Regions from separate parts of the Rhizobium sp. NLR22b genome, predicted to be linked through region 2. Evidence: predicted binding sites of a transcription regulator. Region 2 holds the regulator's gene; each other region holds the start of a gene.
The links. The regulator LexA, encoded in region 2, represses DNA repair genes until DNA is damaged. The targets are predictions, from matches to a motif close to TGTTCNNNNTGTGTTCNG.
Positions count from the first base shown of each region.

Region 1: a site for LexA is predicted at 3,533-3,550, ahead of HJC00_RS08900 (helicase-related protein). Genes of this name have one in related genera too.
Region 3: a site for LexA is predicted at 4,895-4,912, ahead of uvrA (excinuclease ABC subunit UvrA). Genes of this name have one in related genera too.
Region 4: a site for LexA is predicted at 2,730-2,747, ahead of recA (recombinase RecA). Genes of this name have one in related genera too.

Region 1 covers NZ_JABDWM010000004.1:173,926-180,075, forward strand. The annotation lists gene HJC00_RS08880 (acetyl-CoA C-acetyltransferase) at 114-1,295, shown strand; gene HJC00_RS08885 (beta-ketoacyl-ACP reductase) at 1,365-2,090, shown strand; gene HJC00_RS08890 (YMGG-like glycine zipper-containing protein) at 2,472-2,732, opposite strand; gene HJC00_RS08895 (DUF3309 family protein) at 2,760-2,915, opposite strand; gene HJC00_RS08900 (helicase-related protein) at 3,714-6,150, shown strand, end outside.
Region 2 covers NZ_JABDWM010000009.1:170,690-176,839, reverse strand. The annotation lists gene HJC00_RS16730 (ComEC/Rec2 family competence protein) at 97-2,529, shown strand; gene lexA (transcriptional repressor LexA) at 2,510-3,229, opposite strand; gene HJC00_RS16720 (VOC family protein) at 3,425-4,321, shown strand; gene kdsA (3-deoxy-8-phosphooctulonate synthase) at 4,318-5,163, shown strand; gene eno (phosphopyruvate hydratase) at 5,305-6,150, shown strand, end outside.
Region 3 covers NZ_JABDWM010000009.1:41,976-48,125, reverse strand. The annotation lists gene HJC00_RS16105 (NAD(P)H-hydrate dehydratase) at 1-852, shown strand, start outside; gene HJC00_RS16100 (DUF72 domain-containing protein) at 874-1,680, opposite strand; partial or broken gene HJC00_RS32620 (GNAT family N-acetyltransferase) at 1,704-1,820, opposite strand; gene uvrA (excinuclease ABC subunit UvrA) at 1,851-4,772, opposite strand; gene HJC00_RS16090 (single-stranded DNA-binding protein) at 5,055-5,570, shown strand; gene HJC00_RS16085 (MarC family protein) at 5,674-6,150, opposite strand, start outside.
Region 4 covers NZ_JABDWM010000012.1:127,020-133,169, forward strand. The annotation lists gene cckA (cell cycle histidine kinase CckA) at 1-408, shown strand, start outside; gene HJC00_RS20005 (pseudouridine-5'-phosphate glycosidase) at 671-1,597, opposite strand; gene HJC00_RS20010 (carbohydrate kinase family protein) at 1,687-2,631, opposite strand; gene recA (recombinase RecA) at 2,862-3,950, shown strand; gene alaS (alanine--tRNA ligase) at 4,106-6,150, shown strand, end outside.

The DNA of each region.
Region 1 (6,150 bases), on a different contig from region 2:
GGCGTTGACTGCTGCCGCGAAAATGGCGGCGGCCGGTCTTCCCGTTTGACTTGTGCTCAAAGCTTTGCCAGTTTCCCCTTATGTAAGTGGGACGAAAAACGAGGAGCCTCCCCATGAGCAATTCATCCGTCGTCATCGCCAGCGCAGGTCGGACAGCCGTCGGCTCGTTCAACGGCGCTTTTGCAACGGTCCCCGCGCATGAACTCGGCGCGGCCGTCATCAAGGGGGCGCTCGCGCGCGCCGGCGTCGATGCCGGCGAGGTGGATGAGGTGATCCTCGGCCAGGTGCTGGCCGCGGGCGAAGGCCAGAACCCGGCCCGCCAGGCGGCGATCAAGGCCGGCCTTCCGAAGGAAACGACGGCCTGGGGCGTCAACCAGCTCTGCGGCTCGGGCCTGCGCGCAGTCGCGCTCGGCATGCAGCAGATTGCCACCGGCGACGCCAGGATCATCGTTGCCGGCGGCCAGGAATCCATGTCGATGGCGCCGCATGCCGCGCATTTGCGCAGCGGCACGAAGATGGGCGACATGAAGATGGTCGACACGATGATCAAGGACGGCCTCACCGACGCTTTTCACGGCTACCATATGGGCATCACCGCCGAGAACGTCGCACGGCAGTGGCAGCTGTCGCGCGACGACCAGGATCAGTTCGCCGTCGCCTCGCAGAATAAGGCAGAGGCGGCTCAGAAGGCCGGCCGCTTCACCGACGAGATCATTCCCTACATCATCCAGACACGGAAGGGCGACGTGACCGTCGATTCCGACGAATATATCCGCCACGGCGCGACGCTCGAGGCGATGGGCAAGCTTCGCCCCGCCTTCGACAAGGAAGGCACGGTTACCGCCGCCAATGCCTCCGGCCTCAACGACGGCGCTGCCGCCGCCGTGCTGATGAGTGAGGCGGAAGCGACCCGGCGCGGCATTCAGCCGCTTGCCCGCATCGTTTCCTGGGCAACGGCCGGCGTCGATCCGTCGATCATGGGCACCGGCCCGATCCCCGCGTCGCGCAAGGCGCTCGAAAAGGCCGGCTGGTCTGTGAACGATCTCGATCTTGTGGAGGCCAACGAGGCCTTCGCGGCACAGGCTTGCGCTGTCAGCAAGGATCTCGGCTGGGATCCGTCGATCGTCAACGTCAATGGCGGGGCGATTGCGATCGGCCATCCGATCGGCGCCTCCGGGGCGCGCATTCTCAACACGCTGCTGTTCGAGATGAAGCGCCGCGGCGCGAAGAAGGGCCTCGCCACGCTTTGCATCGGCGGCGGCATGGGCGTCGCCATGTGCTTTGAAGCACTTTAAATAGCATGCAATCCGTCATTGATTGAAATGCCGCCACGAGCGGGCGAAAACACAGAGGGGGAGCGGAACATGAGCAGAGTGGCTCTGGTCACCGGAGGTACACGCGGCATCGGCGCGGCGATATCCATGGCGCTGAAAAATGCCGGCTACAGGGTTGCGGCCACTTACGCCGGCAATGACGAGAAGGCTCATGCCTTCCACGACGTCACCGGCGTTGCGGTATTCAAATGGGATGTTTCGGACTACGCTGCCTGCGGTGAAGGGATCACCAAGGTCGAACGCGAGATCGGGCCGGTCGAGATCCTCGTCAACAATGCCGGCATTACCCGCGACGCAATGTTCCACAAGATGACGCCGCAGCAGTGGCACGAGGTGATCAACACCAACCTGACCGGTCTGTTCAACATGACGCATCAGGTCTGGAGCGGCATGCGCGACCGCGGCTTCGGCCGCATCGTCAATATCTCGTCGATCAACGGCCAGAAGGGCCAGATGGGCCAGGCGAACTATTCGGCGGCCAAGGCCGGCGATCTCGGCTTTACCAAGGCGCTTGCCCAGGAAGGGGCTGCGAAAAACATCACCGTCAATGCCATCTGCCCCGGTTATATCGGAACGGAAATGGTGCTTGCCGTGCCGGAGAAGGTACTGAATGAACGCATCATTCCGCAGATCCCGGTCGGCCGTCTCGGCGAGCCCGAAGAGATTGCCCGCTGCGTTACCTTCCTCGTCTCCGACGATGCTGGTTTCATCACCGGTTCGACGCTGACGGCCAATGGCGGGCAATTCTTCGTTTAAGATAGGACGAACGTGTGTCGATTTGCAAAGGCGCGTTGCAGAACGCGCCTTTGCTTTTGTTCGGGAGGGCAGAAGCGGTTGCCGGTGTTCCGGTCTCGATCAACCCGAATCATGGCCGGCATTCGCTGCCGCGAGCGATCTCCGCTACCAAGACAAGAGATGAGACCGCGGTTGTCAGGAAAGCCGCGGCGACGAGAATGACGACGGTGGAATTGTCGGGCGATGGCGCCTGCCCTGCGCGTACGAGGTAAATATGCGGCTAGCTAATGGGCGTTGGTGGATTTGACTTTCATGACCGATCGTCAACGTCACGTTGACGGACGTGTCGGCAAAGAAAAACGGGCGCAGAAGCGCCCGTTGGGAGTCCGATATGTGATGCGATCAGTAACGGCAACGCGCCTCGTAGCGGCGGCCGTAGCGATCGCGATAGATGCAGTAGCCGCGGCGTTCGACCGACTGGCCGATGAGAGCGCCGGTCAGGCCGCCGGCAACGGCGCCGACTGCGGCACCGCCCCAGCTGTTGGTGACGGCACCGCCGATGACTGCACCGGTGCCGGCGCCGATCGCCGTGCCCTGCTCGGTCGCGGTGCAGGATGCGAGAGCGCCCACGAGCGCGCCGATAAGAACAATCTTCTTCATCATGTCGTAACTCCCCAGGTTAGTCGGGCTTTAGATGCGGCCCATTAGTACAAGGATAATGATAATGACCAGAACTAGCCCCAAACCGCCGGAAGGTCCATAGCCCCAGCCACGGCTATAACCCCAGTTCGGTAGGGCTCCGATCAGGAGCAGAATGAGGATAACGAGAAGTATCGTGCCAAGCATGGTGTTTTTCCTTCATTTCATCTGCAATCTGAATGGACAAGAAACACGCATTGGCGATTTTTGTTCCCGGTTGGGCGCGCGAATTAGGATGCGACGCGATTCATGGTTTGTGATCCGTCACCCCTGACAAATGGCCCGTATGGTTAAAAAGACATTGAAATACAACATGTTGCGGCGAACAAAGCAGGAAGATCACGATGTCTCCGATTCGTCGGTGATTCGTTCCGTTTTTGATCGGTCCGACGGGCAAGCGGGTCAGGCTTAAGGCTGTGTGAATTTGCTCGCCGGAAGATTAACACCGACGTGACGAGATCTTGCCGCCTGCCCCGCATCTAGCGGGCGGAACATGACGACGCCACCAGATATGGCCGTGAACGAAAGGGGAAAGCAGAGCAGTCGGCGATTCGTCGCCGATTCGTTCCGGATTTGATCGAGACGTTAATTTCGGCGGATTTTTCCCTTGGCAAAAAGCGAATGACAGACCTCCGGCAGGGTCACAAAATGCGAACCGGAGAGAGCCCCGCGATTCAGCATTTAGTAGGAAAAAGTGATTCAAAATCAATACTTAGCCGTGAACAAAAGCTGAATCAGCAGGAGTCAGCGATTCGTCTCTGATTCGTTCTCACGCTGTTCCGAATCGGAAAGGCGGACCGTCCGGACGACTCGCAAAAGTCGCAATCCCCCGACGCATTTTGAAATCTGCCCTTGCGTTTGCGGCAGTAGCTGTCCATGTGTTCTGTGCCTCCATCGAGATGGCAAAACTTTTCCCGGGGCGCGCCTGCCTCACTTGCATGGACCATGACTCTGACTTCGCAGCCGATGATTCTCAGCGGGCGCGGTGTGACCGCGGTGCTTGGACCAACCAATACCGGCAAGACCCATTATGCCATCGAGCGCATGGTCGCACATGGGACCGGCGTGATTGGCCTGCCACTCAGGCTTTTGGCCCGCGAGGTCTATACGCGGGTGGTGGAGAAGGTCGGCTTGCAGAACGTGGCTCTGGTCACGGGCGAAGAAAAGATTTCGCCGCCCAATGCGCGTTTTTCCGTTTGCACGGTCGAGGCGATGCCGCGGGAGACCAAAGCCGCCTTTGTCGCGATCGACGAGGTCCAGCTCGCCGGCGATCTCGAGCGTGGCCATATCTTCACCGACCGTATCCTGCACCTTCGCGGCCGGGATGAGACGCTGCTTCTGGGCGCGGGGACAATGCGGCCGATCCTGCAGCAGATCCTGCCCGGCGTCACGATCGTCGAGCGGCCACGGCTTTCGCATCTCCTTTACGCCGGGCAGAAGAAGATCACCCGGCTGCCGCAGCGCTCGGCCATCGTCGCCTTTTCCGCCGATGAGGTCTATGCCATCGCCGAGCTCATCCGCCGGCAGCGCGGCGGCGCGGCGGTCGTGCTGGGGGCGCTGAGCCCGCGCACCCGCAATGCGCAGGTCGCGCTCTATCAGGCGGGCGACGTCGAATATCTGGTGGCGACCGATGCGATCGGCATGGGCCTCAACCTCGACGTCGATCACGTCGCCTTCGCCCAGGACCGGAAATTCGACGGCTACCAGTTCCGCAACCTCAATCCGGCCGAGCTCGGCCAGATCGCCGGCCGCGCCGGGCGGCACGTGCGGGACGGCACCTTCGGTGTCACCGGCCAAGTCTCGCCCTTCGACGAGGAAGTGGTGCAGCGCATCGAGGGACATGAATTCGACAACGTCAAGGTTCTGCAGTGGCGCACGACGGAGATGGATTTCTCCTCAATTCAGTCGCTGCGCGCCAGCCTGGAGGCCGGGCCGCGCGTGCCCGGGCTGACGCGGGCGCTGCCGGCGGTCGATCAGCAGGCGCTCGAGCAGCTTTCGCGCTATCCCGAAGTGATCGACCTCGCCGACAGGCCGGCCCGCGTCGAAAAACTCTGGGAGGCTTGCGCGCTGCCCGACTACCGGCGTATCACTCCGGCCCAACATGCCGATCTTATTTCGACCCTCTTTTCCGATCTCGTGCGCTATGGCACGGTGAACGAGCAGTTTCTTGCGGAGCAGGTTCATCGCTCGGATCGAACTGATGGGGAAATTGACACGCTTTCGGCGCGAATCGCGCAGATAAGGACCTGGACCTACGTTTCGAATCGGCCCGGCTGGCTTGCCGATCCGACACATTGGCAGGAAAAGACGCGGGAAATCGAAGATCGATTGTCCGATGCGTTACATGAAAGGTTGACGAAACGCTTTGTTGATCGCAGGACATCTGTGCTCATGAAGCGCCTGAGAGAGAATGCGATGCTGGAAGCTGAAATCAGTGTGAATGGCGATGTCTTCGTTGAAGGACATCATGTAGGGCAGTTGAGCGGATTCCGTTTCACCCCGGTGGGGGGAACGGATGGACCGGATGCCAAGGCGGTTCAGGCTGCGTCGCAGAAGGCGCTCGCGCTCGAGTTCGAGGCCCGTGCGGCCCGGCTGCATGCCGCGGGCAATAGCGATCTGGCGATCGGTTCGGATGGCTTGATCCGTTGGCTCGGCGATCCCGTGGCGCGGCTTTCCGGCAGCGATCACGTCATGCGGCCGCGCGTGATCCTGCTCGCCGACGAGCAGTTGACGGGCAATGCCCGCGATCACGTCGCCGCCCGTATCGAACGTTTCGTCAATCATCACATCAGCACGGTATTGAAACCGCTCGATGATCTGTCGCGCGCCGAGGATCTGCAGGGCCTCGCCAAGGGACTTGCCTTCCAGCTGGTCGAAAATCTCGGCGTGCTCTTCCGCCGCGACGTCACCGAAGAGGTGAAGTCGCTGGATCAGGAGGCTCGCGCCTCCATGCGCCGCTACGGCGTGCGTTTCGGTGCCTATCATATCTTTGTTCCGGCCCTTCTGAAGCCGGCACCTGCCGAACTGATCACGCTGCTCTGGGCGTTGAAGAACGACGGTCTCGACAAGCCGGGCTACGGCGATCTCATCCCCGTGCTTGCCGCCGGCCGCACCTCGGTCGTCACCGATCCGAGCTTCGAGCGGATGTTCTACAAGCTCGCCGGCTTCCGCTTCCTCGGCAAGCGCGCCGTGCGCATCGACATTCTGGAGCGGCTTGCCGATATCATCCGTCCGCTGCTGCAATGGAAGCCCGGTCAGAGCAATCGTCCGGAGGGCGCCTATGACGGTCGCCGTTTCACGACGACGACGGCGATGCTGTCGATTCTCGGGGCGACGCTCGAGGACATGGAAGAGATCCTCAAGGGCCTCGGCTATCGCGCCG
Region 2 (6,150 bases):
TCCTTTGGGTTTTCCTTCGTATTTCAACCGATTATTCTTGCCGGATTTGCGTGAAGGTTGCATTCTGGCGACTTCGCGGGGCATTTTGGGCGGCGCATGCAGGAACAGACGACAGCCGAATTGCGGCCGCAAGTGGGCGCCGGCCTTGCCGATCCGCCGAATTTTCCTGCGCCTGCGGTGGTGACTCAATCGGTAAGGACGCAGTCGCAGACCCCGTTGCGTCATCGGCTGCTGGCCGCCGCCCGGCAATCGCTGCCTGCCGGAGCCTACATGCTGGGCGAAGAGGCCGATTATGGCCGAATGCTGCTGTTCTCGCCGGTCTTCCTCGGAGCCGGCTCGGCCTTCTGGTTTCTTGCGGCATCGGATTTGCCCCTCGTTCCATCGCTGCTCTGCTTGCTGGTGTCGGCGGCCGCGGTTTTCCTCACCGGTCCCAGCCGGCCGGCCTTGCGCGCAAGTTTGATGGCGCTGGCACTTTTCGCCGGCGGCATGCTCTCGGCTCAGTTTGAGAGCTGGCGGGCTTCGACGGTGATCCTCGATTCATCCGTGACGACGACGGTGACCGGCCGTGTCGAACGGCGGGAAGGGGACGGCCGCGGGCGCTGGCGCTACATTCTTGCCGTCACAGGCACCGAGGCTCCGGAGCTGAAACGGCCGCCGAGACGCATCACCGCGATCGTCCGGGGCGCCGATGCGCCTTTCGAAATCGGCGACATCATCACCGGCAAGGCACGGCTGACACCGCCGGCGGGCCCCGCACTTCCCGCGCTCAACGATTTCTCCTTCGGTGCCTATTTCGACGGCATCGGTGCCAACGGTTTCTTCTATGGTGCGCCGGAGAAACTCGACTTGGAGGCAGGCCCGCAGGCGGCCAGCTCGACGTCGGACGCTCTGCTCGAATGGCTCTACCGGCTGCGCAGCAGCATCGGCGACCGCATAAGATCGATCCTGCCCGGCGATACCGGCGCTTTTGCCGCTGCTCTGGTGACGGATGAACGGCGCGCCATCTCGAAGACGACGACGGAGGCGCTGCGCCAGTCCGGCCTTGCCCATATCGTCGCGATCTCGGGCCTCAACATGGCGCTGTCGGCCGGCATCTTCTTCGTCGGCTTCCGCATGCTGCTCTGCCTCTTTCCCGGCGTCGCCCAAGCCTATCCGACAAAGAAGATCGCCGCCGCCGGTGCGCTCATGGCCGTCACCGCCTATTACCTGATCTCCGGTTTCGGGGTTTCGGCCGAGCGCGCTTTTATCATGATGACCATCATGCTGATTGCCGTCTTCTTCGATCGGCCGTCGATCAGCCTGCGCAATGTCGTTCTCTCTGCGCTCATCATCATCGCCATTTCACCTTCGGAAGTATTGGGACCGAGCTTTCAGATGTCCTTTGCCGCGACATTGGCTTTGGTATCGGGCTATCAGCTGTGGAAGGACAGGCGTGTCCGTGAAAACGCTTTCCTGAAATTGCCGATCATCAGGCCGGTGGTTGTCGTCGCCGGTTTCTTCGGCGGCGTCTTCCTGACCTCGCTGATCGGCGGTTTTTCCACCGCCCTGTTTTCGATCGAGCATTTTCATCGCCTGACGGCTTACGGCCTGCCGGCAAACCTTGCGACGATGCCGATCATCTCCTTCATCGTCATGCCGGCCGGGCTGCTGGCGATGCTGCTCATGCCCTTCGGGCTGGATGCTCCGCTCTGGACGGTGGTCGGATTCGGCCTCGATCTGGTGATTGCGGTTGCCAAGACGGTGTCCGGCTGGGGCGGCGATATCGGCATCGGCCGCTTGCCCGCCTGGTATTTCGCAGTGGCGGTGGCAGGCTTTCTGCTGCTGACGCTGCTGCGCACCCGGCTGCGCCATGTCGGCACATCCATCATCGCCGTCTCGACACTCACCGTACTGCTGCTGCCGGCTCCCCGCCCGCCGGATCTGGTGATTTCGGAGGATGGTGGTCTGGTTGCGGTCGTTGCGGCTGAGGCAATCGCGTCCAACCGTGAAAACCCGCCGGATTTCATCTTCGACCAGTGGCAGCGAGCGCTGGTCCTGCCGACACATGTTCCACCGAAGATGCTGGATGGTCCGGCTATCCCGCCGGAAGGAGAAGACCGCCGAGTCAGGCTTTCCCGCGATCAGCAGAACGAAGCGAGCGCAGCGATGCGGGCAGCCGCAGCAGGCGGTGAAGCAAACCGGTTTTCCTGCGTCAAGAAGGCGTGGTGCACATCACGACTCGGCAATGGCCATATCGTCACCGTCATCGACAATGCCGCCTATCTCGGCCCGGCCTGCGATACGGCCGATATCGTCGTGACCTCGGTCCGCCTGCGTTTCAACAGCTGCCGTTCAGGCGGGACGCTCTTCACCGGCGAGACGCTCCGCAGGACCGGTTCCGTCGAATTGCGCTTCGCCGATGCCGGCCTGCAGGTCGCAACCGCATTCGAGGCGCTATCGCGGCCATGGATGCGCCATCGCGCCTATGATTGGCGCAAAGACAGTTTTACCGAATCCGGTCCGGCTGCTGTCAGTGATAACGGCGAATGAGGCCGACGAGCTTGCCCTGCACCTTGACGCGGTCCGGCCCGAAAATCCGGGTCTCGTAAGCCGGGTTGGCGGCTTCCAACGCGATCGAGGCGCCCTTCCGGCGGAAGCGTTTCAGCGTTGCTTCCTCGTCGTCGACGAGGGCAACGACGATGTCGCCGGGACTTGCGGTGCTGCCGTTGCGGATGATCACGGTGTCGCCGTCGAAGATGCCGGCGTCGATCATCGAATCGCCCTTGACCTCCAGCGCGTAGTGCTCACCGGAGCCAAGCATGTCCGCGGGAATGACGATGTCATGCGTGTTGTTCTGGATCGCCGAGATCGGAACGCCGGCGGCGATTCTTCCCATGACCGGCACGGAGACAGAGTTGCCGTTGTCGGCGACCGGCTTTGCGGCAGCGGGGGCGGCGACCGGCTGGGGTTTGCCGAGGCTGCCCTCGATGACGCTCGGCGAAAAACCGCGGCGCTGTTGCAGGCTGGGGTTATAGGCCTCCGGAAGCTTGATCACTTCAAGCGCCCGGGCGCGATTCGGTAGGCGGCGAATGAAGCCGCGCTCCTCGAGCGCCGTGATCAGGCGGTGAATGCCGGATTTCGAGGCGAGATCCAGGGCATCCTTCATTTCGTCGAAGGAGGGAGGGACGCCGGATTCCTTCATGCGCTCATGAATGAAAAGGAGAAGCTCCTGTTGTTTGCGCGTGAGCATCGACGTCAGACCCCTGATTGAAACAAATCCAGAACAGACACTATATGTTCCATATGTGTTCCGCAAGTAGCTAAATTTCCGTAAAACTTCGGGCCAACTCGTCGAGATTTTTAATTTCATTCGACGGGATTGGCGCACATCGCTTGCATTCGGGGAGGGGCTGTCGCACATCTTTGCCCCTTTCAGGAGGATATCATGAACGCGCATTCCGCCAAGTCGCATCCGCTGGATCACGTCGTGCTGCCGGTGGTCAATATCGATCTGGCGCGTGAGAGGCTCGGCAAGCTCGGTTTCACCGTCGCCGCCGATGGGCGCCATCCCTTCGGAACGGAGAATGCCTGCGTCTTTTTCGCCGACAAGACCTATCTGGAGCCGCTTGGCGTGGCGAGCGTCGAGGAGAGCGAGGCAGCGGCCCGCCACGGCAATGTCTTCATCGCCCGCAATCGCGCCTTCCGCTTCCGCTGCGGCGAGGAGGGATTGTCTGCGCTGGCCTTCCTCAGCGAGGATGCCGGCCTCGATCATAAGCGCTTCGTCAGCAACGGCGCGAGCGCCGGCGAGATGTTGCAATTCAGCCGGCCGATGCGGATGCCGGATGGTTCGGAGACCGTCGGCAGCTTCAAGCTGGCCTTTGCAGCTGATCTGCGCGCACCCGATTTCTTTCTCTTTACCTGCCAGCGCATCAATTCCTTCCCGACAGATCGCGCCGCGCTGGAGACGCATGCCAATGGCGTGATCGGCATTGCCGAGATCGCGCTTTGTGCGCCGGACCCGGCGGCATTCGCCGCCTTCGTCGGGCTTGCGATAGGGCAGGCGGCGGCGGAGAAAACCGGTTTCGGCGTGAATATCGCGGCATCAAATGCGAAGATCAGCCTGATGACGCCCGAAGGGCTGGAGGCCTATTTCGAGCTTGCCGTCTCATCCGCCGATCGTGGTCTGCGCGGCCGGGTAATCCTCTTCACCGTCGCCGATCTTGCCGTGACAGAAGCGCATTTGGGTGCTAACGGGATCACATTCACGCGCAAGAACAATCGCATTCTGGTGAAGTCTACGCCCGGGCAGGGTGCGCTCTTCGCCTTCGAGGAAACACGATGAGCACCGACACGAATTCCGAAGTCAGGATCGGCGAAGGCGAAGGTCAGGTCACCTTTTCCAATACCGCCCGCCTGTCGCTGATTGCCGGCCCCTGTCAGATGGAGAACCGGGACCACGCCTTCATGGTCGCCGGCACGCTGAAGGAGCTTTGCGCAAAGCTTGGCATGGGTCTTGTCTACAAAAGCTCCTTCGACAAGGCCAACCGCACCTCGCTCTCGGCCGAGCGCGGCATCGGCCTGGAAAAGGGCATGGAGGTCTTTGCCGACCTCAAGAAGGAATTCGGCTTTCCGGTCATAACCGACGTCCATACGGCCGAGCAATGCGCCGAGGTGGCCAAGGTGGTCGATGTCCTGCAGATCCCGGCCTTCCTCTGCCGTCAGACCGACCTACTGATCGCCGCCGCAAGGACCGGCCGTGCCGTCAATGTCAAGAAGGGCCAGTTCCTCGCCCCCTGGGACATGAAGAACGTCCTGAAGAAGCTCAACGCCAGCGGCAATCCGAATGTGCTCTTGTGCGAGCGTGGCGCTTCCTTCGGCTACAATACGCTGGTCTCCGACATGCGCTCGCTGCCGATTATGGCGGCGATGGGCGCTCCCGTCATCTTCGACGCGACGCATTCCGTCGCTCAGCCGGGCGGGCAGGGCGATTCCTCCGGCGGCCAGCGCGAGTTCGTGGAAACGCTGGCGCGCGCGGCAGTGGCGACGGGAATTGCCGGCGTCTTCCTCGAAACCCATCAGGACCCCGACAACGCGCCGTCCGATGGCCCGAATATGGTTTATCTCAAGGACATGCCGCGACTGCTCGAGAAGCTGCTTGCCTTCGATGCGATCGCCAAGTCCTGACGTTCAACAAGCTGACATGTTCGTGGTTTAGGCCACGACGGAATGCTGGTTCGGAGGCCGGAAATTGCGGCATTGTAATTTGCACGCCTTCGATTATGACAGGCTTCGAACGACTTATCACCCACCGAGCAGGAAGAACCCATGACTGCAATCACCGATATCATCGCCCGCGAGATCCTCGATAGCCGTGGCAACCCCACCGTCGAAGTCGACGTCTATCTCGAAGACGGCAGCATGGGCCGCGCGGCCGTTCCCTCGGGCGCCTCGACGGGCGCGCATGAGGCGGTCGAGCTGCGCGACGGCGGCAAGCGCTATCTCGGCAAGGGCGTCGAAAAGGCGGTCGAGGCCGCCAACACCGAGATCTTCGACGCGATCGGCGGCATCGACGCCGAAAACCAGATTCAGATCGACAACATCATGATCGAGCTCGACGGCACGCCGAACAAGTCGCGCCTCGGCGCCAACGCCATCCTCGGCGTCTCGCTCGCCGTCGCCAAGGCTGCCGCCCAGGCATCCGGCCTGCCGCTTTACCGCTACGTCGGCGGCGCTTCCGCCAGCCTCCTGCCGGTGCCGATGATGAACATCATCAACGGCGGCGCCCATGCCGACAATCCGATCGACTTCCAGGAATTCATGATCCTGCCGGTCGGCGCCGATTCGATCGCCGACGCCGTGCGTATGGGGTCGGAAGTCTTCCATACGCTTCGAAAGGAGCTTGCCGCGCAGGGCCACAACACCAATGTCGGTGACGAAGGCGGCTTCGCCCCCGGCCTGAAGAGCGCGCCCGAAGCCCTGGATTTCATCATGAAGTCGATCGAGAAAGCCGGCTACAAGCCGGGCGACGACATGTGCCTCGGCCTCGACTGCGCCTCGACGGAATTCTTCAAGGACGGCAAGTATGTTCTCGAAGGGGAAGGCCGTACGCTCGAATCGGGCGCCATGGCCGAATATCTCGCCGAGCTCGCCGGCAAATACCCGATCATCTCG
Region 3 (6,150 bases), 130 kb from region 2:
CCCGCCCGGATCATCCGGGCTGAGGCGGGCGGCGCTATCGCCGAGAACACACCTGACGCCTGGAAGGGCGTGCTGCCGGCCGAGCAGCTGGAAACCCACAAATACAAGCGCGGTCATATGGTCGTTTTTTCGGGCGAGGCCGACAAGACCGGGGCTGCGCGCATGTCGGCGGTCTCCGGCCTGAAGGCCGGCGCCGGCCTGGTAACGATCGCCGCACCCGGTGCAGCGATAGCCGCCAATGCCGCGCATCTCACAGCCGTCATGCTGCATGCAGTCGACGACGAGGCAGATCTGGCAGAGTGGCTGTCCGACAAGCGGCTGCAGACCTTCGTCCTCGGCCCCGGCTTCGGTGTCGGCGCGAAAGCCCGCGGCTTCGTCACCGCGCTTGCCGATCGCCGGCTGGTGCTCGATGCCGACGGCATCTCTTCCTTCAAGGACGATCCGCAACAGCTTTTCGACCTGTTCCGCGGCGAGCCGCGTCTGGTGCTGACGCCGCACGAGGGCGAATTTTCGCGGCTTTTTCCGGATATCTGCGGCGACGAAACACTGGGGAAGGTGGACAAGGCGGTGGCGGCTGCCCGCCGCGCCAATGCCGCGATCGTCTATAAGGGCGCCGATACCGTCATCGCCTCGCCGGACGGGCGCGCGCTCATCAACACCAATGCGCCTGTCTGGCTTGCCACCGCAGGTTCCGGCGATGTGCTTGCCGGCATCATCGGCGGACTGCTTGCCCAGGGCCTGCCGACTTTCGAGGCTGCGGCAGCCGGCGTGTGGCTGCACGGAGAGGCTGGCCAGCGCGCCGGCAAGGGGCTGACGGCGGAAGAGCTCGCGGTCGAGGTCTTGCCGCTTTAGCTCGGGCTAAGTCCTAATCGCCTATTTCGCCAGCAACTGCTGCAGGGCGATCGCCCCGTGCGGCGCATTGACCTTGCCCTCGTGGATCATGAAGGCGAAGACGTCGCGCGGCTCCGCCTTCACCTGGCGCTTCCCGTCGATCAGCGGCAGATCGTCCGGGACCTTGCCCTCGGCCCAGGTCTCGAGCCGCTTTGCCCAGGCCTTCAGATCCTTATCGGGATAGCAGGTCGGGATATCGTCCGATCCCTTCTGCAGCCTGGCATAGACGAAATCGGCCGTCACATCGGCGATCATCGGATATTCGAAATGTTCGGCACAAACCGGCGCCACGCCGTATTTGGCAAGAAGAGCAACGAATTCCGGCACCTTGAAGGAATCATGCCGCACTTCGACCACGTGACGGAGCGCTAGCCCATCCTGTTTCGCCGGAAGCAGCTTCAGGAAAGCCTCGAAATCGTCCGGATCGAATTTCTTCGTCGGCGCGAATTGCCAGAGCAGCGGCCCGAGGTGATCGCCGAGCTCGCTGATTCCGGATGTGAGGAACCGCTCCATCGATTCACCGGCTTCCGCGAGCACCCGCCGATTGGTGACGAAGCGAGTGGCCTTCAGCGAAAAGATGAAACCCTCTGGCACGTCAGCCGCCCATTTGGCAAAGACCGCCGGTTTCTGTGTGCTGTAATAGGTGCCGTTGACCTCGATGACCTTCAACTGACGGCTGGCATAATGCAGCTCGTCCTTCTGTTTCAGGTCGGCGGGAAAGAAATGCCCGCGCCAGGGCTCGAAGGTCCAGCCGCCGATGCCGGTGCGGATAGTGCCGGATTTCGTCATGTCGTCCTCCCAGTTCGCAGCGGTCAGGCCGCATGAATCTCTTTCGTCATGTCGATCAGCGTCCATCCTGGCCGATAAGGGTTCGGTCGGCGACCCGTTTTCCGGAACCCGAAGACACTATAAAGCGCGATAGTCCGTTTGGAGATCGTCGGGCGACGCCAACCTCATCGTCATTCCGCCGCGACCGCCTTCTTCGCCGGCCGCCGCTCCAGCAATTCCTTCAGGAACTGGCCGGTATAGGAGCGCTTTTCCCTGACGATCGCTTCCGGTGTGCCGGTCGCGACGATCTCGCCGCCGCCATCGCCGCCCTCGGGGCCGAAATCGAGCACCCAGTCTGCCGTCTTGATGACTTCGAGATTGTGCTCGATCACCACGACGGAGTTGCCCTGGTTGACGAGCTCGTGCAGCATTTCCAGGAGCTTGGCGACGTCATGGAAATGCAGGCCGGTCGTTGGCTCGTCGAGAATATAGAGCGTGCGTCCGGTCGAGCGTTTCGACAGCTCCTTGGCGAGCTTGACGCGCTGCGCTTCGCCGCCAGAGAGCGTATTGGCCTGTTGGCCGACCTTGATGTAACCGAGGCCGACATCCTTCAGCGATTGCAGCTTGTCGCGCACGGCAGGTACCGCCGCAAAGAAATCGACGCCTTCCTCTACCGTCATGTCGAGCACGTCGGCGATCGACTTCTGCTTGAAGGTGACGTCGAGCGTCTCTCTGTTATAGCGCTTGCCGTGGCAGACGTCGCAGGTGACATAGACATCGGGCAGGAAGTGCATCTCGATCTTGATGACGCCGTCGCCCTGACAGGCCTCGCAGCGGCCGCCCTTGACGTTGAAGGAGAAGCGGCCCGGCTGGTAGCCGCGCGCCTTGGCTTCCGGCAGGCCGGCGAACCAGTCGCGGATCGGCGTGAAGGCGCCGGTATAGGTCGCCGGATTCGAGCGCGGTGTGCGGCCGATCGGCGACTGGTCGATATCGATCACCTTGTCGATATGCTCGAAACCGTCGATGCGGTCGTGGTCGGCCGGAATTTCGCGCGCGCCCATGACGCGGCGCGCCGCTGATTTATACAGCGTCTCGATCAGGAAGGTGGACTTGCCGCCGCCGGAAACGCCGGTCACCGCCGTAAAGACGCCGAGCGGGATCGAGGCGGTGACGTTCTTCAGATTGTTGCCGCGCGCGCCGACGACCTTGATCTCGCGACCCTTCTTCGGCTTGCGGCGCTCGTCCGGAACCGGAACGCCGAGTTCGCCCGAGAGATATTTGCCGGTCAGCGACTTCGGATTGTCCATGATATCCCGCGGCGTGCCATGGGCGATGACCTGCCCCCCATGGATACCAGCCGCGGGACCGATGTCGACGACGTCATCGGCCGTCAGGATGGCATCCTCGTCATGCTCGACGACGATCACGGTATTGCCGATATCGCGCAGGTGCTTCAGCGTGTCGAGCAATCGGGCATTGTCGCGCTGATGCAGGCCAATCGACGGCTCGTCGAGCACGTAAAGTACGCCCGTCAAGCCCGAGCCGATCTGCGAGGCGAGGCGGATGCGCTGGCTTTCGCCGCCCGACAGCGTGCCTGAATTGCGCGACAGGCTGAGATATTCCAGGCCGACATCGTTGAGGAATCGCAGCCGGTCGCGGATCTCCTTGAGGATCCGCACGGCAATCTCGTTCTGCTTGGCGTTGAAGGTCGCCGGCAGCGTTTCGAACCAGTCGCGGGCGACGCGGATCGACATCTCGGTCACTTCGCCGATATGCAGCCTGTTGATCTTCACCGCCAGCGCTTCCGGCTTCAGGCGATAGCCGTTGCAGGCCGGGCAGGGGGCGGCCGACATGAAGCGCTCGATATCCTCGCGCGCCCAGGCGGAATCCGTCTCCTTCCAGCGGCGCTCGAGATTGGTGATGATGCCCTCGAAGTTCTTGTGCGTCGTATAGGAACGGGCGCCGTCGGCGTAATGGAATTCGATCTTGTCGTCGGTGCCGTTGAGGATCACATCCTTGGCCTCGTCGGAAAGATCGTTCCAGCGGGTGCCGAGCTTGAAGCCGTAATGTTTGCCGAGCGCCTCCAGCGTCTGATTATAATAGGGCGAGGTCGACTTGGCCCAGGGGGCGATCGCCCCGTCGCGCAAGGTGCGCTCCGGTTCGGGCACGATCAGATCCGGGTCGATCTTCTGCTGGGCGCCGAGACCATCGCAGGTCGGGCAGGCGCCGAAGGGGTTGTTGAACGAGAAGAGGCGGGGCTCGATTTCCGGAATGGTAAAGCCCGAGACCGGGCAGGCGAACTTCTCCGAAAACAACACGCGCTCATGCGTTTCGTTCAGCGACTTGTTGGCCGAGCCGCCGGCCGACGTTTCCTCCGGCGGCAGCGGCTTGTCGGCGAATTCGGCGACTGCCAGCCCGTCGGCGAGTTTCAGGCAGGTCTCCAGGCTGTCGGCCAGGCGCGCCGACACATCGGGGCGCACGACGATGCGGTCGACGACCACGTCGATGTCGTGCTTGTATTTCTTGTCGAGAACAGGCGCCTCGGCGATTTCGTAGAACTGGCCGTCGATCTTGACGCGCTGGAAGCCCTTCTTCATCAGCTCCGCCAGTTCCTTCTTGTATTCGCCCTTGCGGCCGCGCACGAGCGGCGCGAGAATATAAAGACGGGTGCCTTCGCCAAAAGCGAGGATGCGGTCGACCATCTGGCTGACGGTCTGGCTCTCGATCGGCAGGCCGGTCGCCGGCGAATAGGGAACGCCGACGCGGGCAAAGAGCAGGCGCATATAGTCATAGATCTCGGTGACGGTGCCGACCGTCGAGCGCGGGTTACGCGACGTGGTCTTCTGCTCGATCGAGATGGCAGGCGACAGCCCGTCGATCTGGTCGACATCGGGCTTCTGCATCATTTCGAGGAACTGCCGGGCATAGGCCGACAGGCTTTCGACATAGCGCCGCTGGCCCTCGGCATAGATAGTGTCGAAGGCGAGCGAGGATTTGCCCGAGCCCGACAGACCGGTCATGACGATCAGCTTGTTGCGCGGCAGATCGAGATCGATGCTCTTCAGATTATGCTCGCGCGCGCCGCGGATGGAGATCGTCTTCAGTTCGCTCATCGTCTCTGCTTTGGTTTTCTGGGTAACAGCCCTTATTTAGTGATGCCGGCGGGCGAGTCGAGGCTGAATATCCGGGAAGCTTCAAGGTTTTCGATTCTGTTGACAGGATCATACGGATAAACTAGAACAAATAAAGAACAAAATTCCTGATGAATGCATGCGGCTTTCTGATGGATAAACATGTGGATGAACGACCGTTTACGCGCATTGGCGGTCCGCGATGGTTTAAGGTGCGCTGATCGATTAACGCCGCCGGGCAGGGCGGCAGGCAGGGTGAGAAGCATGGCTGGTAGCGTGAACAAGGTAATTCTGGTTGGAAACGTGGGTGCAGATCCCGAAATCCGCCGCACTCAGGATGGCCGGCCGATCGCCAATCTCCGTATCGCGACCTCGGAGACCTGGCGCGACCGCAATTCCGGCGAACGCCGCGAAAAGACCGAATGGCACACTGTCGTCGTCTTCAACGAAGGCCTCTGCAAGGTCGTCGAGCAATATGTGAAGAAGGGCGCCAAGCTCTATATCGAAGGCCAGCTGCAGACCCGCAAATGGCAGGACCAGCAGGGCCAGGACCGTTATTCGACGGAAGTGGTGCTGCAGGGCTTCAATTCGACGCTGACCATGCTGGATGGACGCGGCGAGGGCGGCGGTGCGAGCTCCGGCTTCGGCGGCGGCCGCGGCGGCAGCAGCAACAATGATTACGGCGACGATTACGGAGCCCCGGCGTCGTCCTCATCGTCGAACCGCGGCGGTGGCGGAGGCAACTTCTCGCGCGATCTCGACGACGACATCCCGTTCTGATCGATCGCGGTTCCTGACTTTATAAGCAGCTGAGAGCATGGTGTCCTGAGCGGCACCATGCTCTCTCTGCTTTCCGACTGCAATTGCTTCAGTCGGCGCCTTGTCAGTGCGGCGTCGCGCTGATCAGATTGAGCGCCGATTTTGCCCCGTCGACGACGAATTGCGCCGCAAGCGCGGCGAGGATGACGCCGAGCAGCCGTGTCAGGATTGCCCGGCCGGTGACGCCAAGGAAACGGTCGAGCCGTTCGGCGACGAGCAGCATGACGAAGGTCAGCAGCAGATTGGCGGCAAGGACGCCGATCAGTTGCAACTTTCCGATCGAGGTCGCGAGCGTCCCGGCAAGCAGGATCGTCGCCGAGATCGCCCCAGGGCCGGCGATCAGCGGCAAGGCGAGGGGAAAGACGGCGACATTTTCGATATGATCCTTGGTGATCGCCACCTCGGTCGCCTTCTCCTTGCGGTCCTGCCGCTTCTCGAAGACCATTTCGAAGGCAATCCAGAAGAGCAGCAGCCCGCCGGCGATGCGGAAGGCGCCGATCGAGATGCCGAGCACGCCGAGCACGCCGGCGCCGAACAGCGC
Region 4 (6,150 bases), on a different contig from region 2:
GCGCCCGCGGTGACCGCGCAGCAGCCGGAGGACCTGACCGGCTCGGCCGTCGTCCTTCTCGTCGAAGACGAGGAAGCGGTGCGCCGCGGCGGCAAGCGCATGCTGGAAACGCGCGGCTACACCGTGCATGAGGCGGGCTCGGGCGTCGAGGCGCTGAGCATCATGGAGGAGCTCGAGGGCAAGGTCGACATTGTCGTTTCCGACGTGGTCATGCCCGAAATGGACGGCCCGACGCTGCTGCGCGAGTTGCGAAAGAATTATCCCGACCTGAAATTCATCTTCGTCTCCGGCTATGCCGAGGACGCCTTTGCCCGCAATCTGCCCCCGGATGCGAAATTCGGATTTTTGCCCAAGCCGTTCTCGCTGAAGCAGCTTGCCGTGGTGGTGAAGGAAACGTTGGATAGCTAATTACGGCTTGATGGTTTCCGGAGAGAGCACACTGTGTGGCACCCGCTCTGTCCTGCCGGACATCTCCCCCACAAGGGGGGAGCTCGATGAGCGGCTTAGCCGTCCCACACAGCCACCGCTTTGCCGAGCTACAACGCCTATTGTTTTGGTAAACCTTGGGTCCAGCCAATCTCCCACCTGTGGGGGAGATGCCCGGCAGGGCAGAGGGGCGGCTCAACGGCACTATCTATCTGTATGGCGGGACCGGCCCGGCCGTCAAAAATTACTCACCCAAAGCCACGGCAATCTCCGCCGCAAGCCTTGCATTGTTCTCCACCAGAGCGATGTTCGTCTTCAGGCTCTGACCATCCGTCAGGTCGAAGATGGTCGAGAGCAGATAAGGCGTCACCGCCTTGCCGGTCACTTCGTCGCGCTCGGCGCTATCAAGTGCCCGCTCGATATAGATTTCCATCTCTTCACGCGCGATTTCGTCGGCTTCCGGCACCGGATTGGCGACGAGCATGCCGCCGTCGATGCCGAGCTGTTCGCGCACCGTCTGGAAATTGGCGATGGCCGCCGGGCTGTTCAGCGAGAGCGGGCTGCGGATACCTGATGAACGCGACCAGAAGGCTGGGAATTCTTCGCTCTCATAGGTGACCACGGGCACGCCGCGCGTCTCCAGCACTTCAAGCGTCTTTGGAATGTCGAGGATTGCCTTGGCGCCGGCGCAGACGACGATAACGCCGGTGCGCGCGAGCTCTTCGAGATCGGCTGATATATCGAAGCTTTCCTCGGCGCCGCGATGCACGCCGCCGATGCCGCCTGTGGCGAAGACACGAATGCCGGCGCGGGCCGCCGCGATCATCGTCGCCGCGACCGTGGTGGCGCCGGTGCGGCGCTCGGCGATCGCGAAGGCGAGATCGGCCCGCGACACCTTCATCACCTCAGTTGCCTTGGCAAGCTGCTCCAGTTGCGCAGCTTCAAGGCCGATATGCAGCGTGCCGTGGATGACCGCGATCGTTGCCGGCACGGCGCCCTGTTCGCGAATGATCGTCTCGACGCTGCGCGCCATTTCGATATTGCCGGGATAGGGCATGCCATGCGTGATGATGGTCGATTCCAGCGCCACCAGCGGTGCGCCGCGCTGCTTGGCGCTGGCGACCTCCTTCGAATAGGCGATCGGCAGAAGAGGGGAGATGGGCTTGGTCATGATCTTGTCCTGTGATCGGCGGAGCATGAAACCGAAAAGCGTGGGCGGTTTTCGAACGGCATCATGCTCAACTCTTTAATTCAGTCGCTTCAATGTAGAATTCTGACCTCGGGAACAAGGGCAAGTGCCTCGTTCAAGAGATCCGGCGTCAGATTTTCGTTGACGGCGTGCCGTGACTGCACCGTGAGCGCTGCCGCCGCCGCGCCGTGGCGAATGGCCTCCTCAAGCGGCAGGCCAAATATCAAGGCGGCGAGCGTGCCGGCGGCAAGGGAATCGCCGGCGCCCGTGACATCGGCGACGGTGTCGGCGATTGGCGGCTGCAGCGCCACGGCGCGGTCTTTGCAAATCGCAACAAGCTCGCGCCGGCCGCGGGTGACCACGGCGTTTCTGATGCCGATCTCGTTCAGGAGCGGCGGCCAACCGCCCGAATCCTCCGGCTGCACGCCGGTAACGGCAGCGGCTTCGGCCTCGTTCAGGAACAGATAGTCGATATCCGCGATGCAGGGTTTCAGCCGGACCACCTTGGCCGGCGAGATTGCGATGGCCGCGACGGGTTTGGCCAGGGAGTTCGCCTTGGCGACGATCGCCGCGATCGTCTCTTCCGGCAGATTGGCGTCGACGAGAATGAAATCATGCGCGGCGAAGGCCTCGCGCACCCAGCGGATGGACAGGCGCCGCGGCACGAAGAAGCGGTAGAGATCCATGTCGGCAAGGGCGATCACGAGGTCGCCGTTCTTCTCGATGATCGCTGTGTAGCTCGGCGTCTTGCGGTCGAGGAAGACGAAGGGCCGGTCGTCGATGCCGGCGAAATCGGCGGCTTCGCCGACCATTTCGCCGAAGGGATCGCCGCCGCGCGGCGAGATCATCGTCACGTGAAAGCCCAGTCTTGCAAGGTTGCGCGCCGCATTGAAACCGCCGCCGCCCGGCTCCTCGATCCAGGTGCCGGGGTTGCTGGCCCCTGGCGCCGTTTCGCCGGAGATGCGGCCACGCCTGTCGATATGGGCGCCGCCGAGAACGAGAATCTTTTTCATCAACTCACCCGCTTCTCATAACCCGGGAAAGGCGAATCGAAGCGGTCCGCCTGGCTGCGACAAAGCCGGCTCATAAGGCCTAAGCCGTTGCTTTGCATTGATAAAACAAATGTAGAACACGGGCCGTTTTACCTTTTTCTTTCAAATGTTTGTACGCCTATTGCGGGAATGGAACAAATAGGGTACAAACTCGACATTGCTTGAGCGGCTTCAATAACCTAAAGGTGGATCGGATGTCTCAGAATTCATTGCGGCTGGTAGAGGACAAATCGGTGGACAAAAGCAAGGCGCTTGAAGCGGCACTCTCACAGATTGAGCGGTCGTTCGGCAAGGGCTCGATTATGAAACTCGGTTCCAACGAGAACGTTGTCGAGATCGAGACGGTTTCGACGGGCTCGCTTGGTCTTGATATCGCCCTCGGCATCGGCGGTCTGCCGAAGGGCCGTATCATTGAAATCTATGGGCCGGAAAGCTCGGGCAAAACAACGCTTGCGCTGCAAACCATTGCGGAATCGCAGAAGAAGGGCGGCATCTGCGCTTTCGTCGATGCTGAACACGCGCTCGACCCGGTCTATGCCCGCAAGCTTGGCGTCGATCTGCAGAACCTTCTGATCTCGCAGCCAGACACCGGCGAGCAGGCGCTCGAAATCACCGACACGCTGGTGCGCTCCGGCGCCGTCGACGTTCTCGTCGTCGACTCGGTCGCCGCGCTGACGCCGCGCGCCGAAATCGAAGGCGAGATGGGCGACAGCCTGCCGGGCATGCAAGCCCGCCTGATGAGCCAGGCGCTGCGCAAGCTGACCGCTTCGATCTCCAAGTCGAACTGCATGGTGATCTTCATCAACCAGATCCGCATGAAGATCGGCGTCATGTTCGGTTCGCCGGAGACAACGACGGGCGGCAATGCGCTGAAATTCTATGCGTCCGTGCGCCTCGACATTCGCCGCATCGGCTCGGTCAAGGAGCGCGAAGAGGTGGTCGGCAACCAGACCCGCGTCAAAGTCGTCAAGAACAAGATGGCGCCTCCCTTCAAGCAGGTCGAGTTCGACATCATGTATGGCGAAGGCGTGTCGAAGACAGGCGAACTCGTCGATCTCGGCGTCAAGGCCGGTATCGTCGAGAAGTCGGGCGCCTGGTTCTCCTATAACAGCCAGCGTCTCGGCCAGGGCCGCGAAAACGCCAAAACCTTCCTGCGCGACAATCCGGATCTCGCTCGGGAGATCGAGCTGGCGCTGCGCCAGAATGCCGGCCTGATCGCCGATCGTTTCCTGCAGAATGGCGGTCCGGATGCCGATGACGGCGATGCCGCCGCGGAAATGTAATTTTCGCGCTTGAACTTGATCTGATATCTCAGCCGGCTGCATTCCCTTATCAGAATGCGGCCGGTTTTGTTTGTCGGCTGGACAGTGGCGGAGGCGAACGTTAAAAGCCGATGGATTTGTATTTACCGGCCTCGGGCAGCATTGAAGGGCATAGAATGAGCGGCGTGAACGATATCCGGTCGACCTTCCTCGACTATTTCAAGAAGAACGGCCACGAGATCGTTCCGTCCAGTCCGCTCGTGCCGCGCAACGACCCGACGCTGATGTTCACCAATGCCGGCATGGTGCAATTCAAGAACGTCTTCACCGGCCTGGAAAAACGTCCTTATGCGACGGCGACAACCTCGCAGAAGTGCGTGCGCGCCGGCGGCAAGCATAATGACCTCGACAATGTCGGCTATACCGCGCGTCACCTGACCTTCTTCGAAATGCTCGGCAATTTCTCCTTCGGCGACTATTTCAAGGAGAATGCGATCGAGCTTGCCTGGAAGCTGGTGACCGAAGGGTTCGGCCTGCCGAAGCATCGTCTGCTGGTGACCGTCTATTCCGAAGACGAGGAAGCTGCGGCTTTGTGGAAGAAGATCGCCGGTTTCTCCGACGACAAGATCATCCGCATCCCGACCTCCGACAACTTCTGGCAGATGGGCGATACCGGCCCCTGCGGCCCGTGCTCGGAAATCTTCATTGACCAGGGCGAGAATGTCTGGGGCGGCCCTCCCGGTTCGCCCGAGGAAGACGGTGACCGGTTCCTGGAATTCTGGAACCTGGTTTTCATGCAGTTCGAGCAGACCGAGCCGGGGGTTCGCAATCCGCTGCCGCGTCCGTCGATCGACACCGGCATGGGTCTGGAGCGCATGGCCTGCATCCTCCAGGGCGTTCAGAGCGTCTTCGATACCGATCTTTTCCGCATGCTGACCGGCACCATCGAGGACACGATAGGAGTCAAGGCGGAAGGCAGTGCCAGCCACCGCGTCATCGCCGACCATCTGCGCTCCTCGGCCTTCCTGATCGCCGACGGCGTGCTGCCGTCGAATGAGGGCCGAGGCTATGTGCTGCGCCGTATCATGCGTCGCGCCATGCGGCACGCCCAGCTTCTCGGCGCCAAGGAGCCGCTGATGTACAAGCTGCTGCCGACGCTGGTGCAGGAGATGGGCCGCGCTTATCCGGAACTCGTGCGCGCCGAGGCGCTGATCTCAGAGACGCTGAAGCTTGAAGAAGGCCGCTTCCGCAAGACGCTGGAGCGTGGCCTGTCGCTGCTGTCGGATGCGACCACAGATCTCGGCAAGGGCGACATGCTGGATGGCGAGACCGCCTTCAAGCTTTACGACACCTACGGCTTCCCGCTCGACCTGACGCAAGACGCCCTGCGCGCTCGCGAGATCGGCGTCGACATCGCGGGCTTCACCGATGCCATGGAGCGCCAGAAGGCCGAAGCCCGCTCGCATTGGGCCGGCTCCGGCGAGAAGGCAACCGAAACCGTCTGGTTCGAGCTTAAGGAAAAGCATGGCGCAACCGAGTTCCTCGGTTACGACACAGAGAGCGCTGAAGGCGTGGTGCAGGCGATCGTCAAAGACAGCGCCGTTGCCGACGAAGCCAAGGCCGGCGACAAGGTGCAGATCGTCGTCAACCAGACGCCGTTCTATGGAGAATCCGGCGGTCAGATGGGCGATACCGGCGTCATCTCCTCGGACCACGGCAAGATCGAGATATCGGACACGCAGAAGAAGGGCGAGGGCCTCTTCGTGCATACCGGCACCGTCGTCCAAGGTGCCTTCAAGACCGGCGATGCTGTCGTTCTGACTGTCGACCATGCACGCCGTTCGCGTCTGCGCGCCAACCATTCGGCAACCCACCTGCTGCACGAGGCGCTGCGCGAAGTGCTCGGAACCCACGTTGCCCAGAAGGGCTCGCTGGTTGCGCCCGAGCGCCTGCGTTTCGACGTTTCGCATCCCAAGCCGATGTCGGCCGAGGAGTTGAAGGTGGTCGAGGACATGGCAAACGAGATCGTGCTGCAGAATGCGCCCGTCACGACCCGCCTGATGAGCGTCGACGACGCGATCGCCGAAGGCGCGATGGCGCTCTTCGGCGAGAAATACGGCGATGAGGTGCGCGTCGTTTCGATGGGCACGGGTCTGCACGGCGCAAAAAGCAACAGGCCTTACTCGGTCGAACTTTGTGGTGGCACGCATGTGTCGGCGAC